Regions from separate parts of the Guptibacillus sedimenti genome, predicted to be linked through region 1. Evidence: a T-box and tRNA genes for the amino acid it is inferred to sense, from the RefSeq annotation. Region 1 holds a T-box; the other holds one or more tRNA genes.
What was found. A T-box is a leader RNA that pairs with one kind of tRNA and senses whether it is charged. The one in region 1 lies ahead of pheS (phenylalanine--tRNA ligase subunit alpha), so its partner is inferred to be a tRNA-Phe.
Positions count from the first base shown of each region.

Region 2: it has a tRNA-Phe gene. The T-box ahead of pheS (phenylalanine--tRNA ligase subunit alpha) is inferred to sense a tRNA for this amino acid. The anticodon was not compared.

Region 1 covers NZ_JAQQWV010000001.1:1,188,216-1,192,637, reverse strand. The annotation lists gene pheT (phenylalanine--tRNA ligase subunit beta) at 1-1,732, opposite strand, end outside; gene pheS (phenylalanine--tRNA ligase subunit alpha) at 1,756-2,790, opposite strand; T-box leader at 2,856-3,081, opposite strand; gene PQ578_RS05775 (TrmH family RNA methyltransferase) at 3,136-3,888, opposite strand; gene sspI (small acid-soluble spore protein SspI) at 4,027-4,233, shown strand; gene PQ578_RS05765 (M42 family metallopeptidase) at 4,273-4,422, opposite strand, start outside.
Region 2 covers NZ_JAQQWV010000001.1:1,443,424-1,447,845, forward strand. The annotation lists gene PQ578_RS07050 (Na/Pi cotransporter family protein) at 1-106, shown strand, start outside; gene PQ578_RS07055 (DUF456 domain-containing protein) at 227-709, shown strand; tRNA gene PQ578_RS07060 (tRNA-Asn) at 843-917, shown strand; tRNA gene PQ578_RS07065 (tRNA-Met) at 921-997, shown strand; tRNA gene PQ578_RS07070 (tRNA-His) at 1,024-1,099, shown strand; tRNA gene PQ578_RS07075 (tRNA-Ile) at 1,112-1,188, shown strand; tRNA gene PQ578_RS07080 (tRNA-Ser) at 1,199-1,291, shown strand; tRNA gene PQ578_RS07085 (tRNA-Met) at 1,475-1,551, shown strand; tRNA gene PQ578_RS07090 (tRNA-Phe) at 1,754-1,829, shown strand; gene PQ578_RS07095 (superoxide dismutase) at 2,102-2,713, shown strand; gene PQ578_RS07100 (hypothetical protein) at 2,761-3,048, opposite strand; gene PQ578_RS07105 (MFS transporter) at 3,150-4,400, shown strand.

The DNA.
Region 1 (4,422 bases):
AAGCAATATTTTCTAACTGACGGTTTCGGTTATATTGAGCAACCTCTAATAGGTGAGGGATTAAACTCGTTCTAAGTTCACTTCTTTCTTCACTCATTGGCATCGCCAGACGAACAGCTTCTACTGACTCATCAGAGAAGAAATGGCGCTTTGATGGTGAAGTAAGTGAATACGTTACCGTTTGGTATAGACCTGCACCTTCAAGCGTGCGGCGAACATGGCGGCGTTTCCCTTGATATTCTGACAACTGACCAGGTGTACTTTCTGTAAGAGGTAACGTTGCAGGAACATTATCATATCCGTAAAGACGTCCTACTTCTTCGATTAAATCCTCTGAAATTGTAATATCCGGGCGACGTGGTGGTACTTGAACCGTAAACGTGCCACCAAAATTTTGATAAGAGAATTGCAAACGCTCAAAGATTGCAGCAACTTCTGTTTCAGTAATTTCTGTTCCTAGAACTTGATTAATTCGATTTACTTCAATGCTAACGTCAAGAGCTTCAATTGTACGAGCACCTTGCTCAGCAATGCCTTTAAGAACTGTGCCTCCAGCAATTTCTTGAATAAGCTGAGCAGCACGTTCGCTTGCGCCAACAACGCGATTACGGTCAATTCCTTTTTCGAAACGAGCACTTGAATCACTTCTGAGTCCGAGGTCTTTCGATGACTTTCTGACAAGCTTACTATTAAAATAAGCGGCTTCAAGTAGGATCGTTGTCGTATCCTCTTGCACTTCAGAGTCAGCTCCACCCATTACACCAGCAACCGCAACAGGGGTTGACCCATTGGTTATGACAAGGTGTTCACTTGAAAGCGACCGTTCCACATCATCAAGAGTGACAATTTTTTCACCTTCAGTTGCTCGGCGGATAACGACTTCCTTTGATCCAAAGCGATCATAATCAAACGCGTGCAGCGGCTGACCATATTCAAGTAGAACATAGTTTGTAATATCAACAACATTATTAATCGGACGAATACCAGCAGAAACAAGACGATTCACAAGCCACTGTGGCGAAGGTTTTATCGTTACGTCTTTAATAACGGTAGCCCCGTAATAAGGATTATCCCCTTCATTTTCTACACGAACTGACACATAGCCTTCTACGTCTTCATCTGAGCGAACAAGCTCTGGTGACGGAAGTTCAATCGAACGATTCAATACCGCACCTACTTCATATGCGACACCAATCATGTTCATCGCATCCGCTCTGTTCGGTGTAAGACCCAGCTCAAGAACTTCATCATGAAGGTTTAAATATTCAAGGGCATCTTCCCCAGGTGTCACATCTTCACTAAATACAAAGATTCCATCAGCATATTCCTTCGAAACCAATTTACTTTCGATTCCAAGTTCTTGTAGCGAGCAAATCATCCCATGAGAAGCTTCTCCACGTAGTTTTGCTTTCTTAATTTTGAAATTGCCTGGAAGTACAGCCCCAACTTTCGCAACGGCAACATATTGACCCTGTGCAATATTTGGTGCTCCGCAAATAATTTGGACTGGTTCTTCCTCACCGATCTCAACTTTACAAATATTAAGTTTGTCAGCATCAGGATGTTGCTGACATTCAAGAACGTGACCAATCACCACTCCGCTAATTCCTTTATTAAGCTGTTCAACTGTCTCAACCTCAATACCACCTTTTGTGATCAGGTCTGCCAGTTCATCAGCTGAGTAACTATCTAAATCTACATATTGCTGTAGCCAATTCATTGATACAAGCATTTATTCTCCTCCTAACAATCGTTCTATAGTGAGTTAAATTGTTTAATAAATCTACTGTCATTTGTATAGAAATGACGGATATCATCAATGCCATACTTTAGCATCGCAATTCGCTCTGGCCCCATTCCAAATGCAAAACCAGTCACTTTCTCTGGATCAAATCCTGACATACGAAGCACGTTAGGGTGCACCATACCGCCACCAAGAATTTCAATCCAACCAGTTCCCTTACAGACAGAACAGCCATCCCCACCACAATTAAAGCAGGAAATATCCATTTCTACGGACGGCTCAGTAAAAGGGAAGAAACTAGGACGAAGACGAATTTCTCGCTCTTCTCCGAACATTTTCTTAGCGAAAGATTGAAGCACCCCTTTTAAGTCACTCATGCGGACATTCTCACCAACCATTAGTCCCTCGATTTGCATAAATTGATGAGAGTGTGTTGCGTCATCCGTATCACGTCGATAAACTTTTCCTGGCACAATAATTTTTACTGGCCCTTCGCCATTTAACTTCTCCATTGTTCTTGCTTGCATCGGTGATGTATGCGTACGTAAAAGCGTTTCTTCAGTAATATAGAAGGAATCCTGCATATCACGAGCCGGATGATCTTTCGGAAGGTTTAGCGCTTCAAAATTATAATAGTCTGTTTCAACTTCCGGTCCCTCTGCAATCGAGAAGCCCATACCAAGAAACAAATCCTCGATTTCTTCAATGACCCTTGTTAATGGATGATGGTTTCCTCTCTTCACAGGACGACCTGGAAGTGAAACATCGATCGTTTCTTTCTTTAATCTTTCTTCTACGGCTGCTTTTTCGAGACGAGCAATTTCCTCCTCAAGTTGATCTGAAATCGCAGTTCGTATTTCATTAACGAGCTGCCCCATTTTAGGACGCTCTTCTTTTGACAATTGTCCCATCCCTTTGGAAATCTCCGTAATCGGTCCTTTTTTCCCAAGAAACTTCACTTTGATATCCTGTACTTCCTTCATGGAAGAAGCTTTCTTTATTTCTAACAGTGCTTCTTCTTTTAACGCTTGTAAACGTTCTTGCATCATTTCAACCTCCACTTCATATTTATGTTGCTTCCTTTAGGCAATAAAAAAATCCTCGCTCCCCAGCAAGGGGCGAAGATTTGATTTCGCGGTACCACCCTAATTCACCGATAGATTTACACTATTGGCCTTAAGCAAAGAATAACGGCTTGTAAACCGATCCGCTTTCGTACGAACAAAGCGGCAACTCCAGAGTGAATTCAGCAACGTTCCTATAGAAATGCTTCCAGTCACGGCATTTCCTCCCTAAATAGGCAGTGGTAGCTTACTACTCTCTATCATTGTTTTTATTATATATAAGTTGCTTTTAATTATAGAAAAAAAACGCTACATCTGCAAGTGCAATTATGAAGGAAGCAGCCCGTACATCAAAATCCCTGCGGCGACAGCGACATTCAGCGACTCCGCTTTTCCATAAATCGGGATATATATCTTCTCATCAGCAAGTTTTTGAAGCTCTTCCGATACCCCATTTGCTTCATTCCCTAGAATAACTGCAAACTGAGAACGTCCTTTTAAATCATCATAAGGAGTTCCTCCACTCACTTCTGTGGCGTAGATCGGCATGTTAAGCTCTTTGAACTTTTGCACTTCTTCTACAAGATCTGCTTTTTTTACAGGGAGGTGATAGATAGACCCCTGAGTAGAACGGAGTACTTTACTATTATAAGCATCTACTGTTCCATGCCCAAGAAGAATGCCGTCGTAGCCAGCACTATCCGCTGTACGGATCATTGTTCCTAAATTACCTGGATCTTGTATTGCATCAAGGAGCAAGAATCTCCCTGCACTTGGGAAATGAGGTTCCACCATTTCACATACTGCCATGATTCCCTGCGGTGTTTCGGTATCCGTTAATTCTTGCATCACTTTCTCAGTTACAGTATACACAACAGGACGTTCTTTAAACGGATAGATAGATACATCATTGCCTTCCGTTACAATCACTTCAATAATTGGCGCTTCAAACTTCGCCGCCTCTTCAACGATATGCGGTCCTTCAATGAGATAGCTTTGAGCTTTCTCTCTCCCCTTACGCGTTTGGAGTTTTTTCCAATCTTTTACTTTTTGATTTTTTGCGGATTCAATAATCATTATGCTCTCCTTCAGTTTTCAATGTTTCTATTATAAAGGGTTAAATGGGAAGATTCCAATAGTACTCATGAAATTTATTGCATTCGCTCATACTAATGATGCTTGATCGAACAAGCGAATGAGAAAGGTGAGGTGGAAAGCATGGACCTTAACTTACGAAAAGCAATTCTCGCCAATATTAATGGCAACAACGAGGAACAGATTGAAGCGACGATCCTCGATGCCATCCAAAGTGGCGAAGAGAAAATGCTCCCTGGACTAGGTGTTCTTTTTGAAATCCTATGGAAAGAAGCACCTGAAAATGAACGAGAGCAGATGCTCTCTTACATGGCTCAGGGTGTAAATTAACGAGCAAAATCCGGTGGCCAAGGCCACCGGATTTTGTGTTTAATTAAAAATAATTTCTTTTACTTTATCAGCATCAAGCTTTTTAATCACTTCAACAATTAAATTAACCGCATTTTCAAAATCATCACGATGGAGAATCGCTGCGTGTGTATGAATGTAGCGTGTTGCAATCGTGATCGAAAGAGCAGG
Region 2 (4,422 bases), 260 kb from region 1:
ATGTACTGGAAGTGCTGGAATCGTTTTTGTTGATATCATCAGTAACCTTGAGCGTATTGGTGATCATGCGGTAAATATCGCAGAAGCCGTTATTGGAGAAGAGTAAACGATAGAAGCAGAGGATTGCCTCTGCTTCTTTTTATTTTCACAGGGATTTTATATATTATATAGAAGGAAAATACTATTTACTATAAAATAGATTACAGTTAGAGGGGAGAGAGAAGGTATGGATATTTTATTTTGGTCTTTAATCGTTGCCTCATTTATTATCGCATTTGTTGGATTGATTTACCCAATTATTCCAGCGGTCTTATTTATTTATACTGGTTTTATTTTGTACGGTATATTTTATGATTTTGGTTCAATGACATTATCTTTCTGGATCATTCAGGTAATGCTCACGCTTTTATTATTTGCAGCAGATTATGCGAGTAATTTGTTTGGTGTTAAAAAGTATGGAGGCTCTAAAGCGGCGATTTGGGGGAGTACGATCGGTTTGTTAGTCGGCCCGTTTATTATTCCATTTGCGGGAATTATTCTTGGTCCATTTATTGGAGCGGTGGTAGCAGAGTTAGCGATTCATCGAAAACCATTTAAAGAGTCTGTGCAAGTTGGTGTAGGATCTTTACTTGGTTTCCTTGGGGGGGCAGTTATGAAAGGGGTTCTTCAGGCCATCATGATTACCGTATTTTTGGTCTACGTTTTGTAGATCTTGATGGTGAAATGAAAGAGTGATATAGTATTTTCATGATTGATTTGCAAAGTGATGAAATTTAATTCACAAAAAGCATTGACGCTTTAATTGATCATATGGTATATTAGTTCTTGTCGTTAAGAGATATTCCACAGTAGCTCAGTGGTAGAGCTATCGGCTGTTAACCGATCGGTCGTAGGTTCGAATCCTACCTGTGGAGCCATATGGCGGTGTAGCTCAGCTGGCTAGAGCGTACGGTTCATACCCGTGAGGTCGGGGGTTCGATCCCCTCCGCCGCTACCATATCATTTAAAGTATAACTAGTCATGGCGGTTGTGGCGAAGTGGTTAACGCACCGGATTGTGATTCCGGCATTCGTGGGTTCAATTCCCATCAGCCGCCCCACTATTTACATAAGGACCCTTAGCTCAGCTGGTTAGAGCTGACGGCTCATAACCGTCCGGTCGCAGGTTCGAGTCCTGCAGGGTCCACCATATGCATATCGGAGGAATACCCAAGTCTGGCTGAAGGGATCGGTCTTGAAAACCGACAGGGGCTTAGTCGCCCGCGGGGGTTCGAATCCCTCTTCCTCCTCCATTTTTCTATAATGGGTTACACAGTATCTTACATTCAAATTGTCGCGGGGTGGAGCAACGAGCGTTACTTCCAAGAACCAACATCGAGTTGTTTCGACGGATACACATCGAAGCTTAATCTTGTAGAGGAAGAAACAGTGCACAGCATATTGAAGCAGGTTAAGCATTATTACATTTATATCGTCGCGGGGTGGAGCAGTTCGGTAGCTCGTTGGGCTCATAACCCAAAGGTCGCAGGTTCAAATCCTGCCCCCGCAACCAATTTTAAATTCTGACTACGTCGAATTTACTTCTTCGAAAGAATTTAATGGTAGTGCCTTTGGTGCAACCAATTTTAAATTCTGACTACGTCGATTAAACCTCGAAGCTAAAATTTAATCGGAGTCCCCTAGGGGCAACCTAAACTCATAACAAGGTGTTATTACTATTAAAAGTAAATGTACAATACACGATATACATATTTGGCTCTGTAGCTCAGTCGGTAGAGCAGAGGACTGAAAATCCTCGTGTCGGCGGTTCGATTCCGTCCGGAGCCACCACTCAATAAAGATCCCACTCGTCATTTAATGACGAGTTTTTTTATGTTTTAAGTGTACTAGTTCCCACTGTTAATTAGTGATTTTTTTATTTAAAATGTTTAATTCCATATAATGAGGGGAAACTTTACCTGTGTTGCGGACATTCAAATGTTTATTATTTGAAAACGCATGACAATTCTGCTAATGTAAACTTGTGACGTCATCATGTTTAAGTGGCAATTTACGTTGCCCTAACAGCAAGTTACATATTATATTTGAGGAGGAGATTCACAATGGCTAAATTTGAACTACCAGAACTACCTTACGACTATAATGCACTAGAACCACACATCGATGAAGAAACAATGAAGATCCACCATGACAAGCACCATAACGCATACGTAACAAAACTAAATGGTGCACTCGAAGGTCATGAAGAACACGCATCAAAAAGCCTTGAAGAACTTCTTGGCAATCTAGATGCGCTTCCTGAAGGCATTCGCACTGCTGTTCGTAACAATGGTGGCGGACACGCTAACCACTCACTTTTCTGGCAACTTCTTAGCCCTAACGGTGGCGGAGAGCCGTCAGGTGATTTAAGCGAAGCACTTAAAAAGAAATTTGGTAGCTTTGAAAGCTTTAAAGAAGATTTCGCTAACGCTGCTGCTGGTCGCTTTGGCTCAGGCTGGGCTTGGCTTGTAGTAAAAGGCGGAGAGCTTGAAGTAACAAGCACCCCTAACCAGGATACTCCAGTTATGGAAGGTGTTACACCAATCCTTGGATTAGATGTTTGGGAGCATGCTTATTACCTGAAGTATCAAAACAAACGTCCTGATTACATTAGCGCATTTTGGAATGTCGTTAATTGGGATGAAGTTGCTAAGCGTTACGAAGCAGCTAAATAAAATAGGTTATCTTAGCCCTCGGCACTTTGCTGGGGGCTTTTCATTTCTCATTCAATCAGTGTATAAATAGGTCCTAATTGATAAAGGATATGATTTATTAAATAATCGGTGAAATCACAACCATTTTCGAAGTCGGTAGGTGAACCTACAAGTAGTTGTTGATCAGATAAGGTGATTGACACTTCTTTATTTCGATAACTAATAAGGAAATAGTGCGTCATCTTAGAAATGAAAAAAGAACATTTATCCTCATTTACTACAGTTTCAATGCTTTGAATTAGTTGGTTACGTAGCTGTTTAGTCAGATAATCTGTTCGATATAAAAAGTAATACATACATAGTCCCCTTTCAAACATAGTTTATCCTTTTTGATTCTTCCGCATAACGAGGAAGAATTAAGTCAAAATAAGGGTGGATGAAAAAAGGGGAGTTTCTAATGAAAGTGATAAAACATATGATTGGTGAGATAGAAGTAACAAAAGATCTGTTGTTATTGCTAACAATCGGTGGTTTATATGCCCTGAGCATTGCACTTTCAAATACGTTTGTGAATGTGTATTTGTGGAAGCAATCCGGAGAGTTTGCTGATATCGGTATATATAACCTTTCCGCTGTTATTAGCCAGCCACTTACCTTTATTCTTGCAGGCAGGTGGGCGAAGAAAATGGATAGAGTGATCGTCTTACGAATAGGCGTCATTTTTCTAGCCCTCTTTTATATAACGGTTCTTTCTTTAGGTCAAAATGCGAGTCATTTATTAGTCTTACTTGGATCCTTACTTGGAATTGGGTTTGGCTTTTATTGGCTAGCGTTTAATGTGTTAACATTTGAAATTACTGAGCCAGAAACGAGGGATTTTTTTAATGGTTTTCTCGGCTTACTAACTTCTTTTGCAGGTATGATTGGTCCGATTTTTGCGGGTGTGATTATTTCCAGTCTCGAAGCATTTACGGGGTATAAGGTGATTTTTGGAGTTTCACTATCCTTGTTTTTTGCAGCCGTCATCTTAAGTTTCTTTCTTGAAAGGCGATCTGCGAAAGGCAACTTTTCATTTACCCGAATTTTCCAAGAAAGAAAAGCGAATGCCGATTGGCTCAATATATTGCACGCGCATTTTTTTCAAGGGATAAGAGAAGGTACTTTTATTTTTATTATCGTCGTTCTTGTTTTTATAACGACGGAAAGTGAACTTGCTATCGGTACATTCGGACTTGTAAACTCGGCAGTGTCCTTTTTAGCGTATTACTTGGCGACCCGTCTAATAAAACCAAGGTTTCGAAAAAAAGCAATCTTATATGGGGGGCTGATTCTTTATGCATCGGTATTCTTACTTGTAACAGACCTAACATTTGCGCGATTGTTAATGTACGGTGTTTGTATCTCGCTTGCATATCCATTACTTCTTGTTCCGTACATTTCACTAACTTATGATGTCATTGGTAAAGCATGGAATGCTGCAGAAATGCGTATTGAGTATATTGTTGTTCGAGAGGTTTACTTAAACCTGGGTCGAATTGTATCAATCCTTTTATTCCTACTAACAGTGTCGCTGTTTAACGATGAAAAAAGTATTCCAATTTTGTTATTAATTGTTGGAGCGGGACATACGTTTATTTACCTATTCGTAAGAAAACTTCAAACGACTTCAGCAACCGTGACAGAACCGTCTCCTGACCCATTACAATAGCTCATTAGTCCCTTTACTTTTT